One region of the Ruegeria sp. BG6 genome, then DNA from elsewhere that is predicted to be linked to it. Evidence: riboswitches for the same ligand, from Rfam matches in the RefSeq annotation. Region 1 holds a riboswitch; the other holds the start of a gene.
The links. A riboswitch is a leader RNA that binds a small molecule or an ion and turns the genes downstream of it on or off. The one in region 1 is predicted to bind thiamine pyrophosphate.
Positions count from the first base shown of each region.

Region 1 (15,747 bases):
GGGGACGCCGCATGACAACATTCAAAGCCCTGATGCAACCGCACCGCATCGTTATGATGCTTCTGTTTGCGGCATTGGTGATCTGGTGCGCGTTATCGCTGCGCTGGGACTGGATCCCAAAATATGCGCCCTTGGCACTGCAAGGTCTTTGGACCACGGTTTGGCTTCTGGTTGTTACAACTGTTCTGGGCTTTCTTTTGGCTGTGCCGCTTGGATTGGCGCAGGCGGTCGGGCCTTGGTATCTGGCCACTCCAGCTCGGGTATTCTGCACCATAATTCGCGGCACGCCGCTGCTGCTGCAGATTTGGTTGCTGTATTATGGGCTGGGCTCTCTGTTTCCCCAGTTTCCCTGGATCCGCGCATCGGAACTATGGCCGTACCTGCGCCAGGCGTGGCCCTATGCAGTGCTCGCGCTGACCTTGTCATTCGCGGGCTATGAGGGCGAAGTAATGCGCGGCGCGTTTTCCGGGGTGGCGAAAGGGCAGCTTGAGGCCGCAAAGTCATTTGGCATGCCACGTTTCACCATGTTCCGCCGGATCTGGTTGCCGCAGGCAGTCCGCAACGTGCTGCCGACTTTGGGTGGCGAAACAATTTTGCAACTCAAGGCAACCCCGCTGGTGGCGACCATAACAGTGGTCGAGATCTATGCAGTTTCTTCCCGGGTTCGGGCAGACACCTTTATCGTCTACGAACCACTGCTGCTGCTTGCGCTCGTTTATATGGCGATTGCGGGCCTGATTGCTCTGGCATTCCGGCGGTTCGAAGGGGTTTGAATCGCTTTGACGCTTTTCAGATAAACTCGACTTTAGGTTAGGTAAGTGTTTTGCCTGCTTCAGTTTTCTTGCCAAGACTTTTCCGTCAAAGATCTGCCAAAGAAAACAACCGCTCACCTCCAGGCAGCTGGAAAGAACCGAAGAATGGTCAACTCTTTGAAGAATGACGGTTGCTGACCCAGCGGCAACACGACATTCGAGTGAGCGTTTGGACGCAGAGCGTATCAGGGGCTTTTGTGTTTCGCGACCATTGCCGTATTGACGCAACAGCCATGGCAAATTTTCTGGATTTCAGGGTCCCACATGGAACATTACGTGGCATCTGCGCTAAAGTAAGGTGTTAATTCAGTTGCTATGGATATGATCAAAATGACTATTCGCACCCAAGCCGTCGCCCTTGTCCTTGCTGCGACGTACCCGGCAGCTTCAATGGCGAGTGATACTGAAGTTTCCCGTGTCATGGCACCGTTCCAAAAGCCGGCTGTACTCCCTGCATCCGGCGTCGACTGGACAGGTTTTTCCGTTGGTTTGGAACTTGGTTATGCCCCCGACGTGGAAGGCTCCAGCGGCCCGATCTACGGCGCGAAATTCGGCTGGGACTACGATTTCGGCAAGGTCATAATCGGGTATTTTCTGCAATACACCCGGACGAATCTGGACATTGACCCTGGTTTCGAACTGGGTTCATACAAGCGTTTTGGCGCGCGCGGCGGCATCGACAGCGGGTTGAACATGTACTACGCCAGCGCCGGTTATGCTGAACTCGACACGCACGCCAGCGGCGATATTAATCCTGGCGAAGGCGATGGTTATTTCGTGTCTCTTGGTTATGAACGTTTCATCCGCGAGGAGATCACGCTTGGCGCCGAGTTGGTCTATTCTGAGTACTCGGATTTTGAACGTGACTTTAAAGACTTGGGTGTAACCACACTTTCGTTTTCCTTGAACTACAGGTTCTGAATCGGAGCGGGCCACTGGCCCGTATTCGATCATGCGGCCCGGGCAGCGCGGCAAGGGCGTCGCGTGGATTTCCCATTAGTTAGGCGCGGCACATGGTATCTGCATGATACCGATATGCTTTTCTTGCCACCCGTCGGAGTGTACCATTGGTCTTGCGCATGTTGCGCGAGTCCTTCGGAGCACTTGCGCCCCACGCGTTGTCTGCAAGGAGGCGTAGCAATTCGGTGCCAATCTATCCCACGCTAAAGACCGTATTCATTCATATTCCAAAAACTGCGGGATCGACGGTTTCAACAATTTTGCGCCGCCCGAACCTTTTGAATTTTACGAAACATGATCCTTCTCCTTCGATCGATAAGCACTCGTCATTATTTGTGCATCTCGAGCAATTGGGGCCGGAGGCGGCAGACTATTTCAAGTTCAGTTTTGTTCGGAATCCTTGGGACAGGTTGGTCTCGGCCTATCACTATATCATCGCGCGGCGTCAGGAACTGGAACTGGTGGCCAGTCACCCCGATTTCGAGAGCTTCCTGTCTTCATTCACGGAAGAACCTTCAAAGTACCTCGACATACCCTACTTCAAACCCCAATCCAGTTTTCTCGTAAATGACGACGGTGAAATGCCGTTGGATTTCCTGGGCCGCTTCGAAACCCTCGATAAAGACCTAAAAGTCGTGCTTCGGGAAATTGGCAGCAGGCGTATGTTCTTCAAGCATCGAAAGAAATCGAAAAGGCGGGATTACCGGGAATACTATTCCGAAGAAAGCAGTAAAGCGGTTGGTGAGGTTTACATCCGCGACATTGAGAATTTCGGGTATGATTTCAACGACGGCCTGGTTCGCAAAAAGAACTTCTCTCTCCGAAAATTGTAGCCCCAAGGGGTGACTGAAGGTAAAAATTCGAATTGGTTTCTGCCCCGGGCAATGAGTTCGCGCAAAGCGCAAGAATCCTCCGACTTGATGCCTTAATTTAGGCAGGTTCAAACCCGACCGTAGTCAACACGGTCAAACAAATGGCTCGGGAGAGCCTTGCGTCTGGAACCCGCCGTCATGCGAGCGCCACGAGATCAAGATGGGTCCAAACTGGTGCCATCAATTCGCTGTGCCCTGGAATTTGGCTGGCTTCAAACGACCCTCTGCAAATCACCTTTGAAACAAATCCTTGCGCAACGTCGTAAGGGCTTCGGCGTCGATCTTGGCGTGAATAACAGTTGTTGCCCCGCAGGAAAATGCGCTGGTCAGGGCTGGCCCCAGATCCTCCGGCGACTCTATCCAGATTCCTTTGCCGCCACACAACTCAGCGAACCGGTCGAACCGGGGCGAGGCGATTTCGGCACCAAGCAGACGGCCTTCGAAAAACTCCTGTTGATAAGCTTTTTCCGCTCCCCATGCCTCGTTATCCAGGACCACGATTACTATCGGCAATCCATATGAGATTGCTGTCTGAATTTCGATCATAGTGTATCCGATCGCGCCGTCGCCCATGATTGCCACGACCGGTCGATCCGGGGCGGCGGCCTTGGCGCCAATAGCCGCCGGAAGACCAAAACCGACCAATCCGAAGTCCAGCGGTGTGATCAGGGACCTGGGTGCATAGTGGACCAGGCGGTCTGCTGCCTGAAGACATGTGTTGCCGGTATCCAGCGTTACAATTGCATTCTGGGGCAGTACTTTCCGAATTTCCGCCAAGGCGCGTCTGGGGTGCATTGGCCGCGTGTCGATCCTGGCCTCCTCATCGCGTTCAGCACGCAAGGTTTTCATGTCGTCCTGAAAAGAAATACGCCATGGATCGGCGGCGGGCTTTGAACATTTTTCGGTCAATGCGACGGCCGTTTGGCAGGCGTCTGCCTGAACTGCGATCTCAGCCGGAAAATAGCGACCGACGGCGGACCCTTTGATATCGACATGGGCAATTCGGGTATCGGCCCCGACATAGTCATTGCTGTGAAAGGTCGAGTTGAACCCCAACCGCGCGCCCAGAACGATCATAACGTCTGCCTCTTTGGTCAGGCGCGAGGCGACGCGATTGCCACGTGGCCCCGCCTGTCCTGCGAACCAAGGATGACCATGCCGCATGACATCCGCATGACCTGTCGACGCGACCACCGGAATCTCGAGCGTTTCGGCAAGCCTTGTCAGCGTGTCACACCCGGCACTCCACTTAAAACCGGCACCTGCGAAAATCACCGGGCGCTTTGCGCCGGACAGCAATCTGGCAATCGCGGTCACATCCTCGGGTGCAGGCGGGCCGGGGCGGGCTATTTTGACGGGCTCCGGCGCAATGGGCGGAACCTGGGCCGCGAAAAGATCGCGCGGGACATGCAAGACCACCGGCCCGCGTCGACCCGAACTTGCAAGTCGGATTGCATCTTCGAGCATTGGCGCCAGTCGGCTAGGATCGGTCACCATCACCGAACGCTTGCAGATCGGAGCAAACAACGCGACCTGATCGACTTCCTGAAACGTATCCTTGGCCTGATCGGACCGGCTGATCGCCCCCGCTATGACGACAAGCGGTGAATAGGCCAGATGAGCTTCGGCCACCGCCGTTGCAATATTGACCACGCCGGGGCCAGCCTGCGCGCCGAGGACGACGCCGGGTTTGCCCGTCATGCGCGCCCAGGCATCCGCCATGTGCCCAGCTGCACGTTCATCGCGGGCGCCGACATAGGCGATATCGCCGCCGCGATACATTGCGTCGTAAAGTTCCAGCATCGAGCCGCCGAGTAGTCCGAATACCGTGTCGATCCGGTTGGCCTTCAAAACGCGATAGACGGCCTCACCGCCATTGATCGTGGTCATCATTTACTCCTCGGATCGGGGGCGCAGGTTCTTTGGGTCGAAAAGGGCTTCGTCATGGACTGTAACAGGTATGTCCTGGTTCAGAATCTGCACCGAAAGCCCATTGCGTGTGGTGCCCCTGCGCACGAACAGCCAGCCCAGAGATTTTCTGATCGTGTAACCATATCCACCCGACGTTGTCAGGCCGACAACAACGCTGTTACGCAGGACGGGTTCTCCGCCATGAATGTCGAAACGATCTGAGTGCAGTTCGCAATAAAGCAGTTCCCATTCCGGCGCGTGGGCCAACAAGGCATTCCGCCCAATGAAATCGCGCCTCTCTGCACGAACGAAACGGTCCAAACCGACATCCAGCGGACCGACATCGGTGGTCAGTTCGCCCGACGCGCGATAGGCCTTCTCCATTCGCATGCCGTTGAAGGCGTAACTGCCAAAATCAATCAGGCCGTGTCCGGCACCTGCCGCGTGGAGCGCATCATAGATCTCTGCGATCCGGTGCAGCGGCGCGTGAATCTCCCAACCCAACTCTCCAACAAAAGATACTCGCAAGGCATAGACTGGCACATCCGCCACGTTGATTTCCTGCCCCGACAACCAGGGGAAGGCGGCATTCGACAGATCCGCGTCGGTAAGTTCACGCAGGATTTTGCGCGAGTTCGGACCGGACAGGGCCAGCATCCCCCAGTCCGAAGTTCGGTTGATCATCCGCACGTCCTCGCCTGGCCGAATGTGTGATCGGATCCAATCAAAGTCCGGTTTGGCGCGGGCTATTGCGGAGCCTGTGAAATACCGATCCCGGGCAATGCGCCAGATCGTCATCTCGGTTTCGAACCGTCCATTGGGCGTTAACAGGTGGTTCAGGCTTATGCCGCCGTCGCGGGAGGGGATTGTGTTTGCAGACAACCTGTCCAGCAAATTGCAGGCATCCGGGCCTGAAATTTCGAACTGAGCAAATGCGCATAGATCAACTACGCCAGCGGACGCGCGGGTTGCTTGCGCCTCGGCCATGGCGTTGGTGTGCCATGGTTGGTGCCCCCAGCCTATCTGCTCGACTTCACCCGGCATGCCAAAATACCGTGGGCGTTCCCACCCTGCGATCTCGCCGAAAACCGCGCCTTTGGCGGCCAACCGATCATACAGCGGATGTCGCTTGATCGGGCGAAGGGACGTGAACTGCTTGCCAGGGCAGGGCGTGTCATGGCGGCGCATGAATTCATCTTTGGTGCGTTCGAGGATAAAGGTGTCACTGGCAAAATCGCCGTAGCGACGCGGGTCCATCGACCTTGTGTTGATCTGCGTTTCGCCGTGAACCATCCAGTCGGCCAGCACCTTGCCCGCACCGCCGCCCCACGCGAGGCCGATAGACGACCCACAGGACAGCCAGACATTCGGCGCACCCGAGGGCCCAACCAGCATCCCCCCGTCGGGTGTGTGTGTGATTGCACCCCGAACCACTCGCTTGATGCCCAGATCAGCAAGGACAGGCATTTTCTCAAAGGCGATCATCAAGAAGTCGCCAATCGAGTCGTAATCGGCTTCGAACAGTTCATTTTCGGCCTTCCAGGGCGCACCCTGCGGCATTGTCCAGACGGTCGGGCAAATATGGCCTTCGTATATTCCGATCAGGCCGGACTTCTGTTCCTGTCTGATATACCCGCCAAAGGTGTTGTCGCGCATAACCGGCAGTTCCGGGCGGTTTTCGAATTCAGGCACGGCATCAGTGACCAGATAGTGATGTAGGCACGAGACCGAGGGGATTTTCAAACCAAACCACTCTCCAACCTGATTGGCATAGCTGCCTGCGGCGATCACCACGTGTTCGGCCAGTACTTCACCATTTTCCGTGCGCAGCAGCCAAATGTCCCCTCGTCGGCTTGCGCCCAGAACCTGATTGCGGCGGTCAATTTTGGCCCCACGCGCGCGGGAAGCCGCTGCCAGCGCCTGGGTCACGCCGGACGGGTCGATATGTCCGTCTTCGAACGTCCGGACTGCCGCCTTGACGTTGTCGACCTTGTAAAACGGATTGCCTTTTGCAACCTCATCCGGCCCGACCAGTTCCATCGGCAGATCGAGCATCTTGCCCACACCCATGATGGATTTCATCCAGTCAACCTCATCATCGGTGGTGGCAATGCGAAAACCGCCGACTTCATGCCAGCCGATGCTTTGGCCCGTCTCTTTTTCAACCTGCTTGTAGGTTGCGATCGAGTTTTTGTTGATCCATCCAGCGACACGGCTGCTGACGGCGTGGGCGATCTGCCCCGCGGCGTGCCAGGTCGAGCCACTTGTCAATTCCGCTTTCTCGAACAGAAGCGTATCTGTCCAGCCGTTTTCGGCTAGCTGAAACTGCGCAGCGACCCCCATGATACCGCCGCCAATGATGGCGACACGGGTGGTGCGCGTCACGTCCGCCACGAAAATGCTTCCTTCGCGGGTTTCAAAGTGGCCTGCGCCGAAAACCGCACACAGGCGATTTCAACTTCAACAGGCAGCGTGCCATCCGCAGTCCAGGATTTTTCTTCGAAAGACCGCTGGATATCGTGCACAACTGCCAAGGCCACAGATCGGTTGAACCGATAACTCCAGGCCGAAGACGTTATCTGCCCGATGGCGCGCCCGTTCAGATAGATCGGCTCATCGTGGATCGGTATCGCGGCCGGATCATCAAACAGCAGCGAAACAATCCGTTTTTTCGTTTCCAGCTCGAGCAGCGCATCTTCACCCACAAAACCAGAGCCAAATGCGCAAAAGGCCGCAAGCCCGGCTTCGGCGGGTGTGGTGCCGGGGGTCAGTTCGTGGCCAAAGGCCCGAAAGCCGCTTTCAATCCGCAAAGAACCACTAGCAAAGAGACCAGCATGGGTCGCCCCGGCCCTCACCAGCGCCTCATGCGCGGCCATCGCCATTTCTGCTGGGATATAGAGTTCGAACCCTTCTTCGCCGGTAAAGCTCAGGCGCCCGACCCAGCCACGGGCGGGGCCGATTTCAGCGGGCCTGAATTGAAATCTCTTGAGATCGGGCAGGGGAGTGTTTGTGGTCGCTTGAAGAACATGGCAGGCCCTTTGTCCGGCGAGACCCAGGATGGCATATCCGCTTGTTACATCAGTAAACTCAACACGATATACGCCCCGCGTTTCACGCATCCTTTTCAGGTTACGCACAACTTCACTTGCACCCGTGATCATCAGGAAGGTTTGCGGGCCGTGCCGCTGAACCGTCACGTCGCTCTCGATTCCGCCACGTTTGTTCAGGATTTGCGAGTACACAATCCGACCCTCGGCAACATCTATCTGCGCCGCACACAGCCGGTTCAGAAAGGCGCAGGCATCGGGGCCTTGGATCATGATCTTGCCGAACGCACTCTGGTCCAGAATGGCGGCACCCTGGCGGCAGGCGGCCACTTCGCGGCCGACCTGCTCGCGCCATGCGGGCACTCCGAAGGTCAGCGGCAAGTGGGCGGCTTCACCGCCGAAATGCACTGCACGTTCCCATCCGCCGCGGGATTCAAATCGTGCCCCTGCGGCCACCAGCCCCTCGTGAACAGGCGAGCGACGCTGCCCCCGCGCAGTCTCCATCGAGTGCCCGGGGTAGGGATTGTCGTAGTGGCGTCCCAGAACTTCGGGAATGCGTGCCTCCAGCGCGCCCAGAACGTTCATCTCCGGGCTGAACCGCCGGATATCGGCTTCGCTTAGTTCCATCGTCGGCTCGCCGGCAATGATCCATTCGGCCATTGCCATGCCCGCGCCCCCGGCCAGCGCGATACCGGTGGAGTTCATCCCACCGATCAGAAACAGTCCAGGAACATCCGAGCTTTCGCCCAACATGAATTGGCCGTCGAGGGTGAAACTCTCAGGACCGTTCAGCAGCATCCGCACTTCGGCACGCTCCAGCGCGGGAATGCGTCGCAGCGCGTTTTCCATCATTGGCATTAAATGATCCCAGTCTTCGTCCAGCAGGTCGAAGCTGAAATCAGCAGGCAGGCGGTCCAGCGGCAGGCCTTTGGCATGGGGTTCGAATGAACCCACCAGAAGCCCTTCGACATCGTCGCGGGCGTACAGGAACGCATCCTGATCGTTGAGCGTCGGCAGATGTGCGCCCGGCCCAAGCGCCTGCACTTCGGGCAGCGGCTTGGTCAGCATGTAGAAATGCTCGCAGGCGTAAAGGGGCATATGCGCGCCGGCCATGGCCGCCACTTCGCGGGACCACAGTCCACATGCGATCACCACCTCTTCAGCTTCGATCAGGTGGTCACCGACTTCGACGGCTGCAATCCGACCGGCTTTTTTTTGCAGGCCCGTTACTTTGGTGTCCTCGAATAATTGCACTCCGCGCGCCCGGGCCCCTTTCGACAACGCCAACGCAACATCGGATGGGTTGACCCTGCCGTCGGCGGGTGACCAGACTGCCCCCAGGACGTCGTCCACAGTGATCAGAGGCCATAGGTCCTGCGCGCGGACCGCATCGACCACTTCGGCCTCAAGCCCGAACGCACGGCCCAGCGAAACCTGACGTTTGATGTTGGTTAGGCGATCACCATTCGTGGCCAGCGTCAGCGACCCGGTTTGAACCCAGCCCGTCGCTTGCCCGGTTTCACGTTCGAGCGCCCCATATAGGTCAATCGAATAGTTGACCAGCTTTGTCAGAGTGGCCGACGGGCGCAAGCGACGCACCAGACCCGCCGCATGCCATGTGGTGCCCGAGGTCAATTTGGAACGTTCGAGCACGATGATGTCTTTGCGACCCTCACGGGCCAGATGGTAGGCGACCGAGCACCCGATCACGCCTCCGCCTATCACGATGGTGCGGGCATGGTGAGGCAGAGTCATGCAGCATCCCCATGGATTGTTCTTGTTTCGAGCGCGCTGAAAGCGCCGGCGGTACGACCGGTCATGGCTCTCTCCCGATCCGGCGGCGGCTCAGGCGAATGTCGAATTGCTGTCGCACATCGCGATCGACCGCATCCGGAATGTGTGAAGGGAAATGATTTGCAAGCAACTCACGCGTCTTGGCCCTCGCCATTTCGCCGACTGGACGTGCGCCATCTTCCTGCCAGTCAACCGGTGCGCGCCTGTCGCCAACATGAGGATAGAAATAGTCCGATTTCATTCGGTCGTAGGTATGAACCTCACCCAGGTAGTGACCCGGACCCCGACACACATCGGCGATCACCTGCGCTGCAATGTTGTCGGTCGTAACTTCGATCCCACGGATTGTTCGAAGCACATTGCCCAAAAGGTCGTTGTCGCTGACATAGCCTTCCAATGAAACGCCCAGAAGACTGGCATGACTGCCAGCGGCCTGCGTGACAATGTTCGATCCCGCATGTGCCGCCATGGCGACTGCCAGGCATTTCTCAGCCCCGTATTGGGAATCCAGTGTCTTGGCGTCGGTAATCCCGGCTATGGACGAAGTCGGCAAGTTGAAATGCCGCCCCATCTGCGCCGCACCGGCCATCAGGATCGCCTGTTCCCCTCCGCCACCAGACATCGACCCGGTGCGCAGGTCGGCGACCAAAGGTTTGGGTGCAAAAACCGCGCGAACCTGCGGATCGACCAGGCGGGCAAAAACCAATCCGGCGAGCGTTTCAGCCACGGCCTGTACAAGTGACCCGGCCAAAGTGGCCGGGCTTGTGGCCCCGGCCTGTCCCGCGCTGATCAATTGTACCGGAAAACCCGCAAGAATAGCGGCCTCGAGCACTTCACAAGCCTCTTCTGCGAAGCGCATGGGCGGCACAACATGACAGACCATGACAGTCAGGAACGGTCGCGCGCGAAAGGCGGCTTCGTCACCTGCGATCCTGTAACAAAGGCGGGCAATGGCCGGGACGTTTTCGGGTTCGGTAATCGAGACGGAAACATGCTTGGACGTGCCCATCAGGCAGGCATAGGCAGTGTTGAGGTCCATTGCCGCAGCAGGGTCAACGTCGCGCGCAACGACCGGACGGCTGAAATGATGGATGTTCTCCATCCTGTCGACCAGTCGGGCGGCATCATACAGGTCGGCCAGGGTTGAAGGGCGGTAGTGGCCCGTATCGATGTCGAAGACACCCGGCGCGGCGCCGCCGGTTGACATATGGACCCGCGTGCCTTCGATCCGCAGATCGTTTTCAGGAACTTGCCCGCAAAGGACGAAATTCCGCCTTGCCTGCTTGATCGACTTGCGCACAAGGGCGCGCGGAAACAACAATCGTCCGTCATCGCCCAGCGTCCCGCCCGCTGCCGTCACCTTGTCGACCATGGATGGGGTCGGCTGACTTAGTCCGAGGGTCTCAAGCAGCAGCAATGCGGCTTCCTCGGTCTGAGCGACTTCATTCGGGGACAGCGGTTTCAGGCACCCGCCAACCACACCCGGCCATACCGCAGGGCTGGCCTCGTCGCTGTTATCTTGTGTCAGACGGTCCTTGCGACCGCGCCGGCGCGTAGACATGGGCCTAATATCATGAGCTCAGCTTCATTCAAAGTCAGCCTACACAGCCATAGGGCTTGTTTACAAAAGCCGTTTTCTCAGCAATTGATGAGTAAAACTTACATTAGGGAAATTCGTGACCGCCTCTCTTCCCGCCCTTCGCGCCTTCGATGCAGCCGCCCGCCAGGGCAGTTTTCGAATTGCGGCCGAGAAATTGTCGGTCACACCCACGGCGATCAGCCATCACATTCGAGGGCTGGAAGAGCAGCTGGGCGTCAAGCTGTTTGAACGGGCCGGGCGCGAGGTCGCGTTGACCGAAGATGGCAGGCGTCTGGCGGCAGCAACGGCTCAGGCATTTGAAATTCTGGATGACGCGGTGCGCTCGGTTCGCCGCAGCTCCCGCAAAGTGGTCCGACTTGCTGCGGGGCCGATTTTCACCGCCCGCTGGCTGATGCCCCGGATCGGTGATTTTTGGGACGACCACCCCGAGATCGAGCTGGAGGTGGTTCCTTCTTATCAACCCGGCACGCTGAACCGGGCAAACATCGACATCGTGATCCGCTGGGAACGAATGGCCGAGATGCCCGAAACCGCGATCAAGCTGATCGAGCTTGCCCCCGTTGCCATAGCGTCGGAGGCATTTGTCCTGAGGCACGGTCCGGTGAATGAGCCCCAAGACCTGTTGCACTGTCCGCTGTTGCATCAAAGGAACCACTGGGGTTGGCTCGACTGGTTCCGGGCGATGAATGTCCCGGTTGATGGCCCTTTGCGTGGTCCGATCTTTGAAGATGCCAATGTTCTGCTGCGGGGTGCCGCAGAAGGGCAGGGCGCGATTGTCGGCTGGCTGCCCTTGATCGATCAGGATCTGGCCGAAGGTCGCGTCGTGCGTCTGTTTGATGAAAAAATAACACCCACTCATGGTTATTTCGTCGAGACCACAGGACTTGGCCGATCGCGACGCGAGACCCGCGCCGCGATTGAATGGCTGCAGGTGCAAAGCGTGGGCTCGCAGGTTGATCTGCCCTGATCCCGCCAGTTGAGAAGCATCCTTCATGCCAGTGAAGCGTGAAGGGCGAATTTGGTTGAAATTGTTTCGACATCACCCTAATCACGGCCTCACCTCGGGGTGCGCGGAATGCCGCGCTGAGACGCCCATAGCGAACCCGTTGAACCTGAACCGGCTAGAACCGGCGGAGGGAAAGGTGACGGATTGATCCATCCTTGCCCTCTCGCCGCAATGGAGGATGATATGAAACATCTGCTGATTGCTGCGGGAATTCTGAGCGCGACTTCGGCCTTCGCCGCCGACAAACCTCAGCTGACCGTTTATACTTATGACAGCTTCGTCTCGGATTGGGGTCCGGGTCCGCAGGTCAAGGAAGCATTCGAAGCGGTCTGCGACTGCAAACTGAACCTTGTTGGTGTGGAAGACGGTGCCGCCTTGCTGTCGCGCATCCGTCTGGAAGGTGAAAACTCGGATGCAGACGTCGTCTTGGGTCTGGACACCAACCTGATTGCGGCAGCAAAGGAAACCGGCCTGTTTGCGCCCAGTTCAGTCAGCGCCGAATACACTTTGCCCGTAGAATGGAACGATGACGTATTTGCGCCTTACGACTGGGGGTATTTCGCGTTTGTCCATAATGCCGACGCAGCAGCACCGGCCAATTTCCGTGAGCTGGCCGACGGTGATACCAAAATCATCATTCAGGATCCGCGTTCATCCACACCAGGGCTTGGCCTGTTGCTGTGGGTCAAAGCCGCCTATGGCGACGAAGCCCCCGAAATCTGGGCAGGACTGGCTGATAATATCGTGACCGTCACCAAGGGCTGGTCCGAGGCGTATGGACTGTTTCTTGAGGGTGAGGCTGACATGGTTCTCAGTTACACCACATCACCTGCCTATCACCTGATCGCTGAAGAAGATGCAAGCAAGGCGGCGGCCGCATTTGACGAAGGTCACTATATGCAGGTCGAAGTAGCCGGAAAACTGGCCGGAACCGATCAGCCTGAACTGGCTGACCAGTTTTTGCAGTTCATGGTTTCGGACGCCTTTCAGCAGATCATTCCGACAACAAACTGGATGTATCCGGCGGTAACGCCTGCGGCGGGCCTGCCCGAAGGGTTTGATACACTGACCGTACCGGAAAAATCTTTGCTGCTGGAGTCTGATCAGGCGGCAGCCGTGCGGGACGAGGCGTTGGCGGAATGGCTGGGCGCGCTCAGCCAGTAAATCCGACGCCGGGTATTGGCGCGGCGACACTGGTTGCCGTGCTTATTCTTGGTACGCTCGCCGCAGTTGCCATGCGTGCCGACTCCGCAAGTGGGTTCGGACCGGCCGATTGGTCAGCCCTTCGGTTCACGCTGGTTCAGGCGGTGTTGTCCGCCATTTTCAGTGCAGGGCTTGCCGTTCCTGTCGCCCGCGCGCTGGCCCGGCGGCGTTTTCGCGGGCGGGCGGTTCTGATCGCGCTGCTGGGGGCGCCGTTCATTTTGCCGGTCATTGTCGCCATCATCGGCTTGCTGCAGGTTTTCGGCCGAGCGGGCTGGATTTCAGACGTTCTAGCGGTTTTTGGGCTACCGCCGATCCGCATCTATGGTCTGCATGGCGTGGTTCTGGCGCATGTTTTTTTTAATCTCCCCTTGGCCACGCGTCTGATCCTGCAGGGGTGGCAGGAGATCCCGTCCGAAAGGTTTCGATTGGCCGCCCAGTTGGGTTGCAACGGATGGGCCATGTTCCGGCTGATCGAAATGCCTATGCTGGCGCGTATCCTGCCCGGTGTTCTGGCCGTTGTTTTTGCCATTTGCCTGACCAGTTTTGCAGTTGCCCTGACTTTGGGTGGTGGACCACGCGCGACCACGATAGAACTCGCGATTTACCAGGCCTTTACCTATGATTTCAACTTGGGTCGCGCCGCGCTTCTGTCCGGGGTGCAACTGGTTCTGACCGCGACTGCGGCCCTGGCAGCGCTCAGGTTCTCCAGGGGTGACGGGTTTGGTGCCGGGCTGGATCGTTCCATCCGACGCTGGGATGAAGGGACGCGGGCGTTTGATGCCTTCTGGATCAGCGCAGCGGCGGTCTTTCTCCTGCTGCCGTTGACCTCGGTCGTGATCTCCGGACTTTCGGGAGTGTTCGAGATACCGGTGCTGGTGTACCGGGCGGCCTTGATTTCCGTTTTGGTCGCGGCAGCCAGCACCGTCGTTCTGCTGCTTCTGGCCTTGCCGATGGCGATGACGGTTGCAACCGGGCGATACGGGATCGTCGAACTCTGCGGTATACTTGGATTGGCGGCGTCACCTCTGGTCATCGGCACCGGGCTGTTCATCCTGATCCGCCCACTTGCCAACCCTACTGTTCTGGCCCTGCCTGTAACGGCGCTGGTGAATGGCGTCATGGCGTTGCCCTTTGCCCTGAGGATACTTGTTCCATCGACGCGCGAGGTTGTTGCGCAATACGGTCGCCTGGCACTGTCACTGGATATGAGCAGATGGAGTTTTGTGACACGCATTTTGCTGCCGCGTTTGCGACCGCAAATCGGATTTGCCGCGGGTCTGGCGGCGGCACTGTCCATGGGGGATCTGGGGGTCATCGCGCTATTTGCCGATGCACAAATTGCCACGCTTCCGCTTCAGATTTACCGGCTGATGGGAGCCTATCAGATGGAGGCAGCGGCCGGTGGCGCCCTGTTGCTGCTGGCGCTTTCGATGGGGGCATTCTGGCTTTTGGATCGAGGAGGGCGCTGGCATGCTGAAGCTTGATGGCTGTGCGATTTCAAATGGCGATTTCGTATTACGCGCGAACCTGCAAATCGAAACCGGATCACGGGTTGCGATCATTGGTCCTTCCGGTGCGGGAAAGTCGACCCTTTTAGAAGCGATTGCTGGGTTTCGCGATCTGGCCGCGGGGCAAATTTACTGGCGCGGCAGCGATATTACCGGATTACCGCCGGGGCAGCGCCCGCTGGCGATGCTGTTTCAGGATGGGAACCTGTTTCCTCATCTGACCGCTGGCCAGAACATCGCCCTGGGTTTGCATCCGAACGGCCGGTTGTCAGCCGATGAGCAGGCACAGGTGCATTCCGCGCTGGATCGTGTTGGCTTGCCCGATATAGCGGACCGGCGACCGGCACAATTGTCGGGCGGTCAACAAAGCCGTGTTGCCCTTGCCCGCGTGCTGGTACAACAGCGGCCTTTGCTTTTGCTGGACGAGCCGTTTGCCGCTCTGGGACCGGCGCTCAAGGCGGAAATGCTGGATCTTGTCTCTGCCCTGACGACCGAGGCCGGAACGACAATGATGATGGTCAGCCATGATCCACAGGATGCAAGACGGATCGCAAGTCATTCGGTTCTGGTGGCGGATGGGCTGGCGCACCCGGTCACCGAGACATCCACACTTTTTGATAACCCGCCGCCTGCGCTGCGAGACTATCTTGGGTGACACGTCCGCCGTCAGTTGGCCCCGGCGACCAGATTCCACAGGAACAGATCCAAGGAGCGTGAAATCTTGTTGCGGTCAAAATTATCCGAAAAACTTCGCACAAGGATTGAATCGTGACCCTTGTGGATCTCGATCGTGAGCTGCTGCAGAAACGCCAAGGCGAGTTGGTCCGAACTGTTCATCTGATCTGACAAGTGGACGAAAATGCCATAGCGCTCTTCAGAATAGACCTGAGCGTCCGCACGGGCCTGACAATCCGGGTTTCTGTCGATGTAGGATTTCAATGCCAGCGTCACGATCTCAAGATCGCCAACCGAGTAATAGATTTGCCCGTCGCACAGCGCTTGCGCCAGTTTTTCATGGTTTGGGTAACTGCGGA
Region 1 covers NZ_JBQFTB010000002.1:192,955-208,701, reverse strand. Annotated here, with positions in the region: gene ACR0JW_RS05875 (ABC transporter permease subunit) at 1-15, shown strand, start outside; gene ACR0JW_RS05870 (ABC transporter permease) at 12-773, shown strand; gene ACR0JW_RS05865 (porin family protein) at 1,143-1,733, shown strand; gene ACR0JW_RS05860 (sulfotransferase family 2 domain-containing protein) at 1,892-2,605, shown strand; gene ACR0JW_RS05855 (thiamine pyrophosphate-binding protein) at 2,876-4,534, opposite strand; gene ACR0JW_RS05850 (FAD-dependent oxidoreductase) at 4,538-6,949, opposite strand; gene ACR0JW_RS05845 (GcvT family protein) at 6,937-9,357, opposite strand; gene ACR0JW_RS05840 (trimethylamine methyltransferase family protein) at 9,419-10,957, opposite strand; gene ACR0JW_RS05835 (LysR family transcriptional regulator) at 11,073-11,963, shown strand; TPP riboswitch at 12,049-12,153, shown strand; gene thiB (thiamine ABC transporter substrate binding subunit) at 12,186-13,166, shown strand; gene ACR0JW_RS05825 (thiamine/thiamine pyrophosphate ABC transporter permease ThiP) at 13,142-14,689, shown strand; gene ACR0JW_RS05820 (ATP-binding cassette domain-containing protein) at 14,676-15,368, shown strand; gene ACR0JW_RS05815 (transporter substrate-binding domain-containing protein) at 15,380-15,747, opposite strand, start outside.

Region 2 (15,747 bases), on a different contig from region 1:
CCTTCCATTCGGTCACGCGGGGCAGACCTTGCTGCCGCCACTTCATCTTTTTCAGGATGGTCGGATAGACAGGTCCTAGAGCCACATAGCCGGGGTCCATCGACAGAACCCGCTCAAGCTCATCATTATCATGGGTTGAAACACCAAGTTTCAGGCCTGCCCGGCGGATGGCATGCAGATCGGCATCATCCAGATCCTCCTGCCCCAGGTGGACCCAGTCGCAGCCCGCCTCTATTGCCTGCTGCCAATGGTCGTTCACGACCAACTGAGCGCCATGGGTGCGGCACAGTTCGAGCGAGATCATAATCTGGACGCGCACCGCATCGTCCGGTTGGTCTTTGATCCGCAACTGCACCAGTTTGACGCCCAGAGGCAGCATCCTGTGCAGCCAGTCGGAATGATCGAAGATCGGATAGAACCGGGCCAGCGTCATGACAGAAATGCCTTTCCGATCACGGGGGTTGAGGGTTCAGCCATGTCGCGTGCCTCGATCGGGTCGGCCTTATGGGCCAATTGGCCGGCCTGAACCGCCAATGCCATTGCACGCGCCATCCCCACCGGATCACCGGCACGGGCCACCGCCGTGTTCAGAAGAACAGCATCATAGCCCAACTCCATCGCATGCGCGGCGTGGCTTGGACGGCCGATCCCGGCATCAATGACAAGCGGTACATCGGGAAACGCAGCCCGCAGCGCCCGCAGCGCATATTCGTTGTTCAGACCGCGCCCGGACCCGATGGGCGCACCCCACGGCATCAGAACCTCGCAACCCGCCTGCAACAGGCGTTCGCTGACGATCAGATCGTCCGTCGTGTAGGGAAAGACCTGAAATCCATCTTCCGTCAGGATGCGGGCGGCTTCGACCAGTTGAAACACATCCGGTTGCAGGCTGTCGGTATGACCGATCAGTTCCAGCTTGATCCAATTGGTCTGAAAAACCTCGCGCGCCATCTGGGCGGTTGTCACGGCCTCTTTCACCGTGTGGCATCCGGCGGTGTTGGGCAGGACAATCACACCCAGGTCGCGGATCATCCGCCAAAAGCTCTGCCCGGCCCCACCCGCGCCTTCACGGCGCAGGGATACCGTGGCAACACCGGCCCCGCTGAGGCGAAACGCTTGTTCCAGAATGGCCGGACTGGGATACTGCGCCGTGCCCAGCATCAGCGGGTTAGGCAGTTCTGTGCCGTAAAAGGTCTTCATCGTCAGCCCCCCTGCATCGGGGCGACAACTTCGACCCGGTCACCATCTTCGAGTTTTAGGGCCGTGCGCAGGCTTGAAGGGACGAATTCCTCATTCACTGCGGTGGCTACACAGCCCGAGAATCCACATTCCACCAACAAATCTGACAAGGTATCCGCGCGGCTTTCGCGCGCCTCGCCGTTAAGCACGATCTTCATCGACCATCTCCGAATGTTTGTTTTCCAGCGCCAGATCGGCGACGCCCTGTGCCAACGCGGGCGCAAGAAGGTAGCCATGGCGATACAGGCCATTGGCATAGATCGTTCGCCCCAACCGGCGGATGCGCGGCAGGTTGTCGGGAAAAGCGGGGCGAAGATCGACACCGATTTCCAGGATCTCAGCCTCACCAAAGGCCGGGTTCAGCGCATAAGCCGCGCTGAGAAGCTCCAACATCGAGCGGGCGGTAATCCGGCCGCTGTCCTCGGATTCGATCATCGTCGCGCCCAGCATGTAGACCCCGTCACCCCGCGGGACGACATAAAGCGGCATGCGCGGGTGCAGCAGTCGCACCGGGCGAGAGAGCGTGACATCCGGGCAGCGAATCACCAGCATCTCGCCTTTGACGCCACGCAGATCATTCAAGATCTCACGCGCGTGCAACCCCCGGCAATCGATCGCATTCTCCAAACGGGAAGGGGCCAGTTTACGGTGAAAGGGTACACCTCTGTCCCTGAGGTGGCTGTAGAGGTCTCGCAACGCTTGCCGGGGATCAAGATGGGCCTCTGCCCGGAAGAAGAGACCGTTACCGAAGTTGCTTATTTCAGGCTCTAAATCAGTGATTTTCGCACTTCCGACTTCTGAATACCCATCCGTTCGGCGTGCAAAGCGGCGCAAATCCGGCAGGTCGCGCGAATGCGCAACAACCAGCGTTCCGCAACGATGCACCCGCGTTCTGGCGGCCCACCAGTCAATCGCTGCTTGTCCAAGCCGCAGAACCGGCTCCTCGGCATTTTCGTATTCACACCAGGGGCCAAGCATGCCACCCGCCCACCAGGAACAGCCATGTGGACCCGGCGCACCTGCCGGGTCGAATATCTGCACGTCAGCGCCGCGCGATACCAACTCGGCTGCAACAGTCAGACCGGCTACTCCGGCACCTATGACCGACCAGACAGTCATGCGGGCCAAAGCTGATGAAAATGATGAACTGGCCCATGCCCGCGACCAATGTCCAGATCATCGGACCGGGCTATCGCGCCTTGCAGATAGCTGTGCGCATCTGCAACGGCCGTCATCAGCGTTTTTCCCAGCGCCAGCCCGGCAGCAATTGACGCGGACAATGTACAACCGGTGCCATGCGTGTTTTTGGTATTTCGGCGCGGTGCCGTGAACTCTGCCACCAAGCCCGAAGCGTCGATCAAGAGATCACGGCAAATGTCGCCGGATCCATGCCCGCCCTTCATCAGAACGGAATCTGCGCCCATGTCACACAAGGCAAGCCCCTGTTTTACCATCTGATCCGGCGACTCCGCAGCCGGGCAAACCAGAAGGCGTCCGGCCTCAGGCAAGTTCGGCGTCAATAGCGTGGCTATGGGCACGAGCACCGCCCGTAATGTCTCAACCGCGTCTTCTGTCAGCAAGGCATCGCCGGATTTGGCAATCATCACAGGATCCAGAACGATGGAACCACGAAACGCTGCAAGGCTGTCTGCAACACATCGGATGATCTCCGGCGTCGCCAGCATGCCAATCTTGACGGCGCCCACGCTCAGATCAGACAGAACGGCATCGATCTGTGCGGCGACAGTATTCAGCGGGATCCCGTGAACGGCGGTAACGGCCCGTGTGTTTTGCGCGGTCACGGCGGTGATCACGCTGGCACCATAAACCCCCAAGGCAGACATTGCCTTGATGTCAGCCTGAATTCCGGCCCCACCGCCACTGTCCGAGCCTGCAATTGTCAGCGCAATAGGCGTCATATCGTTGCTCCATCAAAATTGGGCAACGCGCGCATGGAAAACGTCTGACAATCTGAGACCGTTCCCTACGCCGGTATTGCCCGGATCAGGTTCGATGGGTTAGCGCATTAACGCCTCTCAGCCCTTCGATCAGGGCACCCCAACGGTTGACCGGACAATCACAGGCACATCGGAAAAACACAAGACTGAATTTGATCTGTTTTATGGCCACCCTGATCCCTTGAGTAAGGCCAATGGTATTTGCGAGGCTCTGCCTCGCGCTCCGGGATATTTGGGGCCAGATGAACAAGGGATCTTTCCTTCATCTGGCCAAAAATATCCCGGGGGAGGCGCCCAAAGGGCGGCGGGGGCAGCGCCCCCTGCAACAAAAAAGCCGCCCGAATCCGGGCGGCTTTGGTCGGGAAAGCGGTTCCCTTAGCTTTTCATGCCATCCCAGAAGGACTTGACCGACGAGAAAAAGCTTTTTGATTCCGGGTGGTTGTCCTCTCCCAGATCGTCAAACTCACGCAGCAGTTCTTTCTGACGACTGGTCAGGTTGACCGGTGTTTCCACAGCCAGTTCGATGAACATGTCACCCACTCCACCGCCACGCAGGGCGGGCATTCCCTTGCCACGCAAACGCATCTGGCGGCCCGACTGGCTACCTGCCGGGATCTGCACCCGGCCACGACCGCCATCGATGGTGGGCACTTCGATCGAACCGCCCAGCGCGGCCTTGGCCATGCTGACCGGCACGCGGCAATAGAGGTTTATGCTGTCACGCTCAAACAGCTTGTGATCGGACACTTCAACAAAGATATACAAATCGCCCGGGGGGCCACCACGCATTCCGGCCTCACCCTCACCCGCCAGACGGATGCGGGTTCCGGTTTCGACACCGGCTGGAATATTGACGGACAGCGCCCGTTCTTTTTCCACCCGACCCGCGCCGCCGCAGGATTTACAGGGATTCTTGATGATCTGACCCAATCCCGAGCAGGTCGGACAGGTGCGTTCAACGGTGAAAAAGCCCTGTTGCGCGCGGACCTTACCCATACCCGAACAGGTCGGGCAGGTGGTCGGTTCAACGCCGCTTTCAGCGCCCGATCCATCACAGGCCGAACAGGCCACGGCAGCGGGCACGTTGATAGTCTTTTGCAGACCCGCAAACGCCTCTTCCAGCGAAACGCGCAGGTTGTAACGTAGGTCGGAACCGCGTGCGGCACGACGGCCACCGCCACCGCGCTGGCCACCCATGAAATCGCCGAACAGATCGTCGAACACGTCCGAAAACGCGCTGGAGAAATCGCCCTGACCAAAGCCGCCGCCGGGCCGGCCGCCGCCGCCCATGCCGTTTTCAAACGCGGCATGGCCAAAACGGTCATAGGCAGCCTTACGTTCTGCGTCTTTCAGAACGTCATAGGCTTCGTTCGCTTCCTTGAACTGCGCCTCGGCTTCCGGGTTGTCCTTGTTGCGGTCGGGATGCAATTCCTTGGCTTTCTTGCGAAAACCCTTCTTGATCTCGTCCGATGATGCGCCCTTGGACACGCCGAGCACATCGTAGTAGTCGCGTTTTGACATCAGTTTTTCCTTCTGCCTCAACGTAATCGGGCCGGCCCGGCAACCGGACCGGCCCGAATTGGCCCGGTTACCCGTTAGTTACGCTTGTCGTCGTCCAGATCTTCGAACTCGGCGTCGACGATGTCGTCATCACCCGGCGCGGCATCTGCTGCTGCCGGTTCTTCTTCACCTCCTTCGGCCTGCGACTTGTAAATGGCCTCGCCCAGCTTCATCGCAGCTTCGGTGACGTTCTGGATGCCCGATTTGATCTTGTCGGCGTTTTCGGTTTCCAGCTCGTCTTTCAGCGCGGCAATTGCCAGCTCGATGGCCTCGATGGTGGTCGGGTCGACCTTGTCGGCATGCTCTTCCATCGACTTTTCGGTCGAGTGGATGAGGCTTTCCGCCTGGTTCTTGGCGTCGACCAGCTCGCGGCGTTCCTTGTCGGCTTCCGCGTTCTCTTCGGCGTCCTTGACCATCTTTTCGATGTCCTCGTCGGACAGACCGCCCGAGGCCTGGATGGTGATCTTCTGTTCCTTGCCGGTGCCTTTGTCCTTGGCCGAAACCGAGACAATGCCGTTGGCGTCGATGTCAAAAGTCACCTCGATCTGCGGCATGCCGCGCGGTGCGGGCGGGATGTCTTCGAGGTTGAACTGACCCAGGATCTTGTTGTCCGAAGCCATCTCACGCTCACCCTGGAACACGCGGATGGTTACGGCGTTCTGGTTGTCCTCGGCCGTCGAGAAGACCTGAGACTTCTTGGTCGGGATCGTGGTGTTGCGGTCGATCAGACGGGTGAACACGCCACCCAGGGTTTCGATGCCCAGCGACAGCGGGGTCACGTCCAGCAAAACCACGTCTTTGACGTCGCCCTGCAGAACACCGGCCTGAATGGCGGCGCCCATGGCAACCACTTCGTCCGGGTTCACACCCTTGTGCGGCTCTTTGCCGAAGAATTTGGTGACCTCTTCGATCACTTTCGGCATCCGGGTCATACCACCGACCAGAACAACCTCGTCCACGTCAGCAGCCGACAGACCGGCGTCTTTCAGAGCTGCGGCGCAGGGCTTCATCGACTTCTTGATCAGATCGCCAACCAGCGATTCCAGCTTGGCGCGGGTCAGTTTCATGACCATGTGCAGCGGCTGGCCGTTCGAACCCATCGAGATGAACGGCTGGTTGATCTCGGTCTGCGAGGTCGAGGACAGCTCGATCTTGGCTTTTTCAGCAGCTTCTTTCAAACGCTGCAGCGCCATCTTGTCGGCAGACAGGTCGACGCCGTGTTCCTTTTTGAACTCGTCCGCCAAGTAGTTGACGATGCGCATGTCAAAGTCTTCACCGCCTAGGAAGGTGTCGCCGTTGGTCGATTTGACTTCGAACAGGCCGTCGTCGATTTCCAGGATGGTCACGTCGAAAGTACCGCCACCAAGGTCATAGACCGCGATGGTTTGAGTGTCTTTCTTGTCCAGACCATAGGCCAGCGCGGCAGCTGTCGGTTCGTTGATGATCCGAAGCACTTCCAGGCCGGCGATCTTGCCCGCGTCCTTGGTGGCCTGACGCTGAGCGTCGTTGAAATATGCCGGAACGGTGATCACGGCCTGCGTGACTTCCTCACCCAGATAGCTCTCGGCGGTTTCCTTCATCTTGCCCAGAGTGAAGGCCGAGATCTGGCTTGGGGAGTACTTTTCGCCGCGGGCTTGGACCCACGCGTCGCCATTGCCGCCATCAACGATGGCGTACGGCACCATTTTCTTGTCTTTTTCGACTTCGGCATCATCCACACGACGACCGATCAGACGCTTGACGCCAAAGATCGTGTTGTCGGGGTTGGTGACCGCCTGACGTTTTGCAGGCTGACCGACCAGTCGCTCATCTTCGGTGAAGGCGACGATCGAGGGCGTGGTCCGCGCCCCTTCGGCGTTTTCGATGACTTTCGGCTGCGAGCCGTCCATGATGGCCACGCACGAGTTTGTGGTACCAAGGTCAATCCCGATTACTTTACCCATATTTTCAATCCCTTTCTCTTCAAGGCGATGTCCCGAGGCCGGGACCCGTTATGGCATCCCTGCCCCGATCTGCATTGCGTAATGGCCCTACACCATTGCGCGTCCCGGCGTATATAAGGGCGCGACGAAAGGCCTGCAAGCGGTGTAAAACGCAGGTTTTCGGGATTTTGTGGCCTTTTTCGGCAAGGTTTTGGCAAGGATTGAGGATTCTGGGATGGCCCGGCTGATTTTGCGCGGATTCGATATCAGAAAGGGCTGGCTGGATGCAGCGGCCCAGACGCAACTGATCGAAACGCTGCGCCCGATTCTGAAAGCAGTGCCACTGGTGCGGCCGGTGACGCCGCAAGGCAAGGCGATGTCGGTGCGCATGACCTCGGCCGGGGCCGTTGGCTGGGTCACGGACCGGGATGGCTACCGGTATCAAACACAGCACCCGCAAGGGAAGGCCTGGCCCGACATTCCCGAACCGATCCTGAACCTGTGGCACGACCTTGCCAGCAGTGAACGCGACCCCGATTGCTGTCTGATCAATTATTACGGGGAAGGCGCCCGGATGGGTCTGCATCAGGACAAGGACGAGGCCGATTTTTCCTGGCCGGTTCTTTCGGTTTCGCTGGGGGATGATGCGCTTTTTCGGATCGGCAACACCACCCGAGGCGGCAAGACCGAGTCGATCTGGCTGAACTCGGGCGACGTTGTCATCATGGGCGGGCCGGCACGGCTGACTTATCACGGGATCGATCGCATCCGCTTCGGATCTTCCAAACTCTTGCCAAAAGGCGGGCGGATCAACTTGACGCTGCGGGTGGCCCGTTAGCGGCGTGCGTCCCAGCTTTGAGACACGTGTTTGCGTGTAAAGAACTCTCCCAATAGCCCGATCATCAGCAGCGCTATGCCAACCCACAAGGCATATTCCCAGTTTGTGTTCCGTGGAAAATAGTTGCGGAAAATGAAGCCCCGGGCCTGGTCGATGATGTGAAACAGCGGGTTCCAGGCGAACATCATCAGGATATAGCCGCCCAGCGCATTGGCGACGAACATCTTGCCCGAGAACACCATGTTCAGACGCCGATAGATGTTTTTCAACATCTCCGCCGTCCTTGGAAACCACGGCTTCAGGGCCATCAGGTTCAATCCCACCGTGCATCCCACAAACCAAGACAGGATCAGCATTCCGAAGGCGCCGCCTGGGTCCAGAATATCCAAAGGTTCAACCGCGACATGATACACGAACAGGATCACCAGTATTGAAACGAGCTGCGTATAAAGCGCGCCGAAGGCCGCCGCCAAAAGCATGATCATCGGATTCATCGGCGAATGCAGCATCATCGGATTGTTCCCCGGCGCAATACCGGCAATCGCGGATACCGACTTTACATGCATGATGAACATGAAAACGCCCGACAGCATGTAAAGCACGAAGTTGCCGCGGATTTTGGCAATCCGTCCCCCCATGAATGACAGTATCAGGTAGAAGACAGTGGCCAGAATGACGATCTGCATGATGTTGATGAAAATCGCGATAACAGCATTCGAATGTTGCGAGCGTATCTGCCGCACGACGGCGTGAAACACCAGTTCCGCCGTGGTGAAGGAACCGCCCAAAAGCGTTTGGTTGCGCTTGTAATAAAACACCCGACGCGTCTTTCCTGCTTCTTTGCCCAAAAACTGGCACGAAATTCTTGCCGTTCCGTAACCGTCACATCATAAGTCCAACAGGACATTGGATCAACAAATCCCAGGAACGGAGCATTTTTGTGACCTACGACGCGTTAATTCCCGTCATCAGACGCCTTGCCCTGCAAGCAGGGGACAAGATCATGCAGATTTATGAGGCGGATGATTTCGACGTGAAGGTCAAATCCGATGCCAGCCCCGTGACCGAAGCGGACGAGGCGGCAGATGCCCTGATCTCGGCCGGTCTGCGCGAAGCCTTTCCCGACGTCCTGCTGGTGACCGAGGAACAGGCGGCCTCGCACACGCAGAAGGGTGATACGTTTCTGATCGTCGACCCGCTGGACGGCACCAAGGAATTCATCAACCGGCGTGGTGATTTCACCGTCAATATCGCGCTGGTCGAAAACGGCGTTCCCACGCGCGGCGTTGTTTATGCACCTGCCCGGGGCCGCATGTTCTACACGCGGGCCGATGGCCGGTCGGTCGAAGAAACAGGTGCGCTTGAGATGGACATTATCGGGGACGTTACGCCAATTTCAGTGTCTGAACCGGACAATTCCGCCCTTTTGGTCGTGGCCTCGAAATCGCATCGGGACCAGGCGACCGAGGATTACATCAACAAATATCAGGTAAAGGACAGCAAAAGCGCCGGCTCGTCGCTCAAGTTCTGCCTTGTGGCCACTGGCGAGGCCGACATCTATCCACGGGTTGGCCGCACGATGGAGTGGGACACCGCCGCCGGACACGCGGTTCTGGCCGGCGCCGGGGGCAAGGTCGTTCGCTTCGACGATCATTCACCGCTGAGCTATGGCAAGGAAGACTATGCAAATCCGTTCTTCATTGCCTACGCTCCGGGTGTGGAACTGAAGGAAGCCTGATGTCTGTACTGATCGCAATCCCCGCCCGTTACGCGTCGACCCGCTATCCGGGCAAACCGCTGGTGCCGCTGAACGGTGCAAATGGCGTGTCCATGACCCTGATCGAACGATCCTGGCGCGCTGCGTGTTCGGTATCCGGCGTGGACCGCGTTGTAGTGGCCACAGACGATGACCGTATTCGTGACGTATGCGAAGGGTTTGGGGCGGAAGTGGTCATGACCTCCGAGACCTGCGGTAACGGCACGGAACGCTGCGCCGAAACCCATGCCAATCTGGGTTCGGGCTACGAGATCGTCGTCAATCTGCAGGGCGACGCGCCGCTGACACCGCATTGGTTCGTCGAAGATCTGATCGCGGGGTTACGTACGGCCCCTGACGCGGGTGTGGCCACGCCGGTCCTGCGTTGTGACGGTGATGCGCTGAACAGCCTGCTGAATGATCGCAGGAACGGACGGGTCGGCGGCACAACCGCCGTGTTCGGTGCAGATCACAGCGCGATGTATTTCTCGAAAGAGGTGGTCCCCTTTACCACGGCCACTTATGCGGGTGACGAGCCAACCCCGGTGTTCCATCACGTGGGTGTTTATGCCTATCGACCCGATGCGCTGGCCGCTTATCCCGACTGGCCGGTGGGGCCGCTGGAGAAACTGGAAGGACTGGAGCAGCTTCGGTTCATGGAGAACGGCCGCAAGGTTTTGTGCGTCGAGGTTGAGGCCAAGGGCCGCCAGTTCTGGGAACTGAACAACCCGCAAGACGTGCCAAAGATCGAAGAAATGATGGCCGCGATGGGGTTGGATTGAACGTTTTTCCCCATTTCACCGCCTCCTTTCATGGCCTAGTGTTTTTTGACGTTCGGAAATTGGATCACCCATGACAGTTGTTCTTGTCACCGGCGGCGCCGGATATATCGGGTCGCATGCCTGCAAGGCCCTTGCCGCCGCTGGCTATACGCCTGTGACATATGACAATCTGGTTACCGGCTGGCAGGACGCGGTGAAATTCGGACCGTTCGAGCATGGGGATCTGCTGGACCGAAACAGGCTGGATCAGGTGTTTGCCAAATACCGTCCCGCTGCGGTGATGCATTTCGCCGCCCTCAGCCAGGTGGGCGAAGCGATGGCGCAACCCGGCAGATACTGGGCGAACAATGTCACCGGTTCGCTGAACCTGATCGAAGCAGCCGTCGAAGCCGGGTGTCTGGATTTCGTCTTTTCGTCGACCTGTGCCACTTACGGCGATCAGGACAATGTGGTGCTGGACGAAAACGCGCCACAGAACCCGGTGAATGCCTACAGCTCCTCGAAACGCGCGATTGAGGATATTCTGCATGATTTCGGGGCCGCGCACGGGCTGAATCACGTCATTTTCCGCTATTTCAACGTTGCAGGAGCTGATCCTGACGCAGAAGTTGGCGAGTTTCACCGGCCCGAAACCCATCTGGTGCCGCTGATGCTGGATGCCATCGACGGCAAGCGGGTTGGTTTGACCGTGTTCGGAACCGATTACGATACGCCGGACGGCACCTGTATCCGCGATTACGTTCATGTCTGCGATCTGGTGGATGCCCATGTTCTGGGACTGAAATGGCTGGAAAACGGCAAAGGCAACCGGGTGTTCAACCTGGGGACCGGGTCCGGGTTTTCGGTGATGGAAGTGATCGAGCAATCCGGCGCGGTCACCAACCGAACAGTGCCCTATACGATCGGACCCCGTCGCGCCGGGGATTGTACGCGGCTGGTTTCGGGCTCGGACCGGGCGGAACAGGAACTGGGCTGGCGGCCGAAAAGATCAACATTAGAGACGATTGTCCGGGACGCATGGCGCTGGCACCAGACCGGACACTACGAGAAATGAGGGTCATGTGACCGCGCACCCGGTACAGGATCTGCCATCCATTGGCTGGGCGCAGATGTACCGGTTGCGGCTGAAACGCCGCGGGCTCTTGTGGCGCTCATTCCGAAGCCGCCGCCAGCTGTCCTGTCTTGAGGACCGGACGGAGAAAATCGGTAAGGGAGATATTCTGGCCTTTACCACACTGCGCAACGAGATGACGCGGCTGCCGTGGTTTTTTGAACACTACCGAACCTACGGCGTGGATCATTTTCTGATCGTGGATAACGGCAGCGACGACGGATCGACCGAATATCTGTTGGAACAACCCGATGTTTCGGTCTGGAACACGGCGGCCAGCTACCGTGCCGCGCGGTTTGGCCTGGACTGGCTGACCTGGCTGCAGATGCGATACGGGCACGGGCACTGGACCTTGATGGCTGATGCGGACGAGTTGCTGATTTACGCCCATCACGAGACCAGATCGCTACATGATCTGACCGCATGGCTGGAGTCGCACGGGCAAGACGCCTTTGGCGCGCTGATGCTGGATCTGTATCCGCAAGGGCCGCTGGGGAATCAAACCTATGACCCCGAAACCGACCCGATCCGGGTACTGGACGGGTTCGACAACGGTCCCTACCGGGTGCAGCGCCAAAGCCCGCTGGGTAATCTTTGGGTGCAGGGCGGAGCCCGCGAGAGGATGTTTTTTGCAAGTGCCCCACGTCGGTCGCCCACGCTGAACAAGATACCGCTGGTGCGATGGTCGCGGCATTATGCATTTGTAAACTCGTGCCATTCCGCGCTGCCGCGCCGGTTGAACGCCATTTATGACGGGCCTGGGGGGACTGCGGCCTCGGGTATCCTGCTGCACACCAAATTCCTGCCGGATGTCGTCGACAGGTCCAAAACCGAGAAAGCCAGGCGTCAGCATTTTCATGATCCGGACCAATTCGGGCCATATTACGATGGCATAATTGCGCAGCCTGTCATGTGGACAGAGCGATCAGAGCACTACGCTGGATGGCAGCAATTGCGCGCACTGGGGCTGATGAATGACGGGGGCTGGAACTGAATTGCCGCCTTCCCGACAGAATTGCAACGCCCCCGGCTAACAACTTTTAAACCCGTTGCCTCGCAAGATGCATAGGTGGCATAAAACGGCAATGGCTCGGATCCACTCAGGCTTGAACAGGCCCCGGGCCTGCTCGCGTAATAATAAGGGTTGGGCAGTCGCGTGAGCCTGTTGGATTCATATAGAATGAGGCTTCGGCGCAAGCGCCGTCTGGTGCGCTGTGTGCGCAAACGAAGCGAGCTGCGCGCGGTTTCGAACAACACCGCGCAAATACAGCGTGGCGATGTCTTGCTGATGAGCGTTGTACGCAACGAAAAGATCAGGCTGCCGTTCTTTCTGGACTATTATCGCAACCTGGGCATCAATCACTTCCTGTTTGTCGATAACGACAGCGATGACGGAACCTGCGCCTTTCTTGAGGCGCAGCCGGATGTGTCCGTCTGGCAGGCCGAGGCCAGCTATAAGCGCGCATCCTTTGGTCTGGACTGGTCCAACTATCTGCTGCGCAAATACGCGCCCGATCACTGGGTCCTGACGGTCGACCCGGATGAGTTCTTCATTTACCCGTTTTGTGACACCCGCCCGATCCGCGCGTTGACGGACTGGCTGGATGGCTGCGCCGTACGCAGCTTTGGCACCATGCTGATCGACATGTATCCGCAGGGTCCGGTCGATGAGGCGCCATATCAAGAAGGGCAGAATCCGTTCGAAATCGCGAACTGGTTCGACTCGGGCAACTACATGATTACCCGGAACCCCGATTATGGAAATCTGTGGATTCAGGGCGGTCCCCGCGCGCGGGTGTTCTTTCAGGACAATCCCTCAAAAGCTCCGGCGTTGAACAAGATACCGCTGGTCAAATGGGACAAGCGCTATGTCTATGTCAGCTCGACCCATTCCCTGCTGCCGCGCGGGCTGAACCAGGTCTACGACGAATGGGGCGGTGAAAAGGCCAGCGGCGCGTTGCTTCATGCCAAGCTGATCAACACTCTGGGCGACAAGGCGCGCGAAGAACTGCACCGCGGCCAGCATTATCGCGGCTCGGACGAGTACCGGGCCTATGCCCAGCGGCTGGAAGGCAAACCGGTTTTCTGGTGCGACTGGTCCGAGAAATACATCAACTGGAGACAGCTTGAGATTCTGGGCCTTATGTCGAAAGGAAACTGGGCATGAGCGGTCTGGGCGTCGTCATGCTGGTGCATACAGCACTGGACCGTGCCGAGCAGGTCGCGCGCCACTGGACAACGTCCGGCTGCCCGGTAGTGATCCACGTGGATCGCAAGGTTTCCGACCAGGCATTTGCCGAGTTTTCCGAGGCCTGCGCCGACAATCCCCTGATTGTATTCTCGGACCGGCATGCCTGCGAATGGGGCGGCTGGGGCATCGTCGCAGCCTCGCAATGCGCGGCGACGCTGATGCTGGAACAGTTCCCGGATGTGCGCCACGTATTTTTGTCGTCCGGGGCCTGTCTGCCCCTGCGGCCCGTGCAGGAACTGATCGACTATCTGTCGGACCGCCCGCGCGTCGATTTCATCGAAAGCGCGACCACCGCCGATGTCAGCTGGACCATCGGCGGTCTGGATCATGAACGGTTCACCCTGCGGTTCCCGTTTTCCTGGCGCAAGCGCCGCAAATTGTTTGATACTTACGTCAAATTTCAACGCGCTCTGGGCTTGCGGCGGCGTATCCCGGACGGGCTGGTCCCGCATATGGGCAGCCAGTGGTGGTGCCTGACCCGGCAGACCCTGTCGGCCATCCTGCAAGACCCCAAACGCCCCGTTTACGACCGCTATTTCCGCCGCGTCTGGATACCGGATGAAAGCTATTTCCAGACGCTCGCAAGGCTCTATTCAACGCATATCGAAAGCCGCTCGCTGACCTTGTCCAAGTTCGACTATCAGGGTCGGCCGCACATATTCTATGATGACCACCTGCAATTGCTGCGCCGTTCGGACTGTTTTGTGGCCCGCAAGATCTGGTGGAAGGCCGACCGGCTGTACCAGTCGTTTTTGACCGATCAAGCTGGGGCGATGAAACCGGCCGAGCCAAATCCGGGCAAGATCGACCGGGTATTTTCCAAAGCGGTCGAGCGGCGCATGCGCGGGCGCGACGGGCTGTACATGCAAAGCCGGTTTCCCCGACATGGCAGCGAGAACGGCCTGACGTCGTTTCCATATTCGGTATTTCAGGGATTTTCCGACCTTTTTGAAGATTTCGAAACCTGGCTGGAAAACACAACAAACACACGCGTACATGGTCATGTGTTCAGCCCTGAACGGGCAGAGTTTGCAGGTGACCAGACGATCACGAACGGCGCACTCAGCGATTGCGCCACATTGCGCGACTACAACACGAAGGCTTTCCTGTCGAACCTGATCTGGAATACTCGCGGCGAAAGGCAGTGTTTCCAGTTCGGCCCGGCGGACACGCAGGATATCAACTGGTTTCTGGCGCGCGACAAGAACGCACAGATTTCAGTGATCACCGGTGCCTGGGCAATTCCGCTGTTCCGGTCGAACCGGAACTTCGCCGACATCCGCAATGAGGCTGCGCGCCTGCAACAGGTCGAAAGCAAACAGCTTGAGGTTCTGACCTCGGTCTGGACCAAGGCGCGGGTGCGCACCTGGTGTATGGCAGAGTTTGTCGAATCTCCGATTGAGGCGCTGCATGAGGTGATAGACGAGATCGGGACCCAGCAACCGAGCCACCTGATTGAGGCGCCGAAGATGGTTGATCTGTCCGGCTTCGGTCAATTCCTGCAAAACCTGAAGAACCAGGGAATGCACCCGTATCTGATGGGCGATTTCACGGTAGACGACGTGTTTGGCAGCCAGACCAAACCGTTCCGAAAACCTTATTTGGTTCAGTAAATCGCCATGTCCGGTCCCTGGGATTACTTCATCGTTCTTGGCGCCATGCGCACGGGATCCAATCTGCTGGAAGCCAATCTGAACGCACAGGAGGGTGTGACCTGCCACGGAGAAGCGTTCAATCCGCATTTCATCGGCCGATTGAAGTCCGAGGAATTGCTGGGTGTTTCGCTGACCGAACGCGACCAAAATCCCGACCTGTTACTGGACGCCATCAAAGCAGCCCCCGGCGCACTGAACGGGTTTCGCTATTTTCAGGGTCACGATCCCCGCGTTCTGGAGCATGCGCTGAACGACCCGCGCTGTGCCAAGATTGTTCTGACGCGAAATCCGCTGGACAGCTACATCTCACTGAAAATTGCGCGGGAGACCATGCAATGGCAGTTGAAGAACATAAAGCGCCGCCGCGATGCTCTGGTCACGTTTCAGGCTGAAGAGTTCTCGGATTACATGGATCAGCAGCAGGAATTTCAACTGATGCTGCTGAACCAGCTGCAGAAAACCGGGCAGACCGCATTTTTTCTGGCCTATGACGACCTTAACAGACTGGATATTCTAAACGGTCTGGCATCGTGGCTGGGGATACAGGCGCGACTGACGGCGCTGGACGACACGCTCAAACCCCAGAATCCCGGCCCGGCCTTGTCCAAAGTCTCAAACCCGGAGGAATTGGAACAGGCGTTGTCCGGATTGGACACGTTCAACCTGCATCGCAAT
Region 2 covers NZ_JBQFTB010000013.1:72,760-88,506, reverse strand. Annotated here, with positions in the region: gene ACR0JW_RS19305 (thiamine phosphate synthase) at 1-433, opposite strand, end outside; gene ACR0JW_RS19300 (thiazole synthase) at 430-1,200, opposite strand; gene thiS (sulfur carrier protein ThiS) at 1,203-1,397, opposite strand; gene ACR0JW_RS19290 (FAD-dependent oxidoreductase) at 1,381-2,358, opposite strand; gene thiD (bifunctional hydroxymethylpyrimidine kinase/phosphomethylpyrimidine kinase) at 2,355-3,158, opposite strand; TPP riboswitch at 3,204-3,310, opposite strand; gene dnaJ (molecular chaperone DnaJ) at 3,573-4,718, opposite strand; gene dnaK (molecular chaperone DnaK) at 4,793-6,700, opposite strand; gene ACR0JW_RS19270 (alpha-ketoglutarate-dependent dioxygenase AlkB) at 6,915-7,517, shown strand; gene ACR0JW_RS19265 (ABC-2 transporter permease) at 7,514-8,335, opposite strand; gene cysQ (3'(2'),5'-bisphosphate nucleotidase CysQ) at 8,458-9,255, shown strand; gene ACR0JW_RS19255 (3-deoxy-manno-octulosonate cytidylyltransferase family protein) at 9,255-10,055, shown strand; gene galE (UDP-glucose 4-epimerase GalE) at 10,126-11,109, shown strand; gene ACR0JW_RS19245 (glycosyltransferase family 2 protein) at 11,165-12,160, shown strand; gene ACR0JW_RS19240 (glycosyltransferase family 2 protein) at 12,347-13,333, shown strand; gene ACR0JW_RS19235 (DUF5927 domain-containing protein) at 13,330-15,030, shown strand; gene ACR0JW_RS19230 (nodulation protein NodH) at 15,037-15,747, shown strand, end outside.
Region 2: linked by a shared signal. The riboswitch ahead of thiD (bifunctional hydroxymethylpyrimidine kinase/phosphomethylpyrimidine kinase) and the one ahead of thiB (thiamine ABC transporter substrate binding subunit) in region 1 are both predicted to bind thiamine pyrophosphate.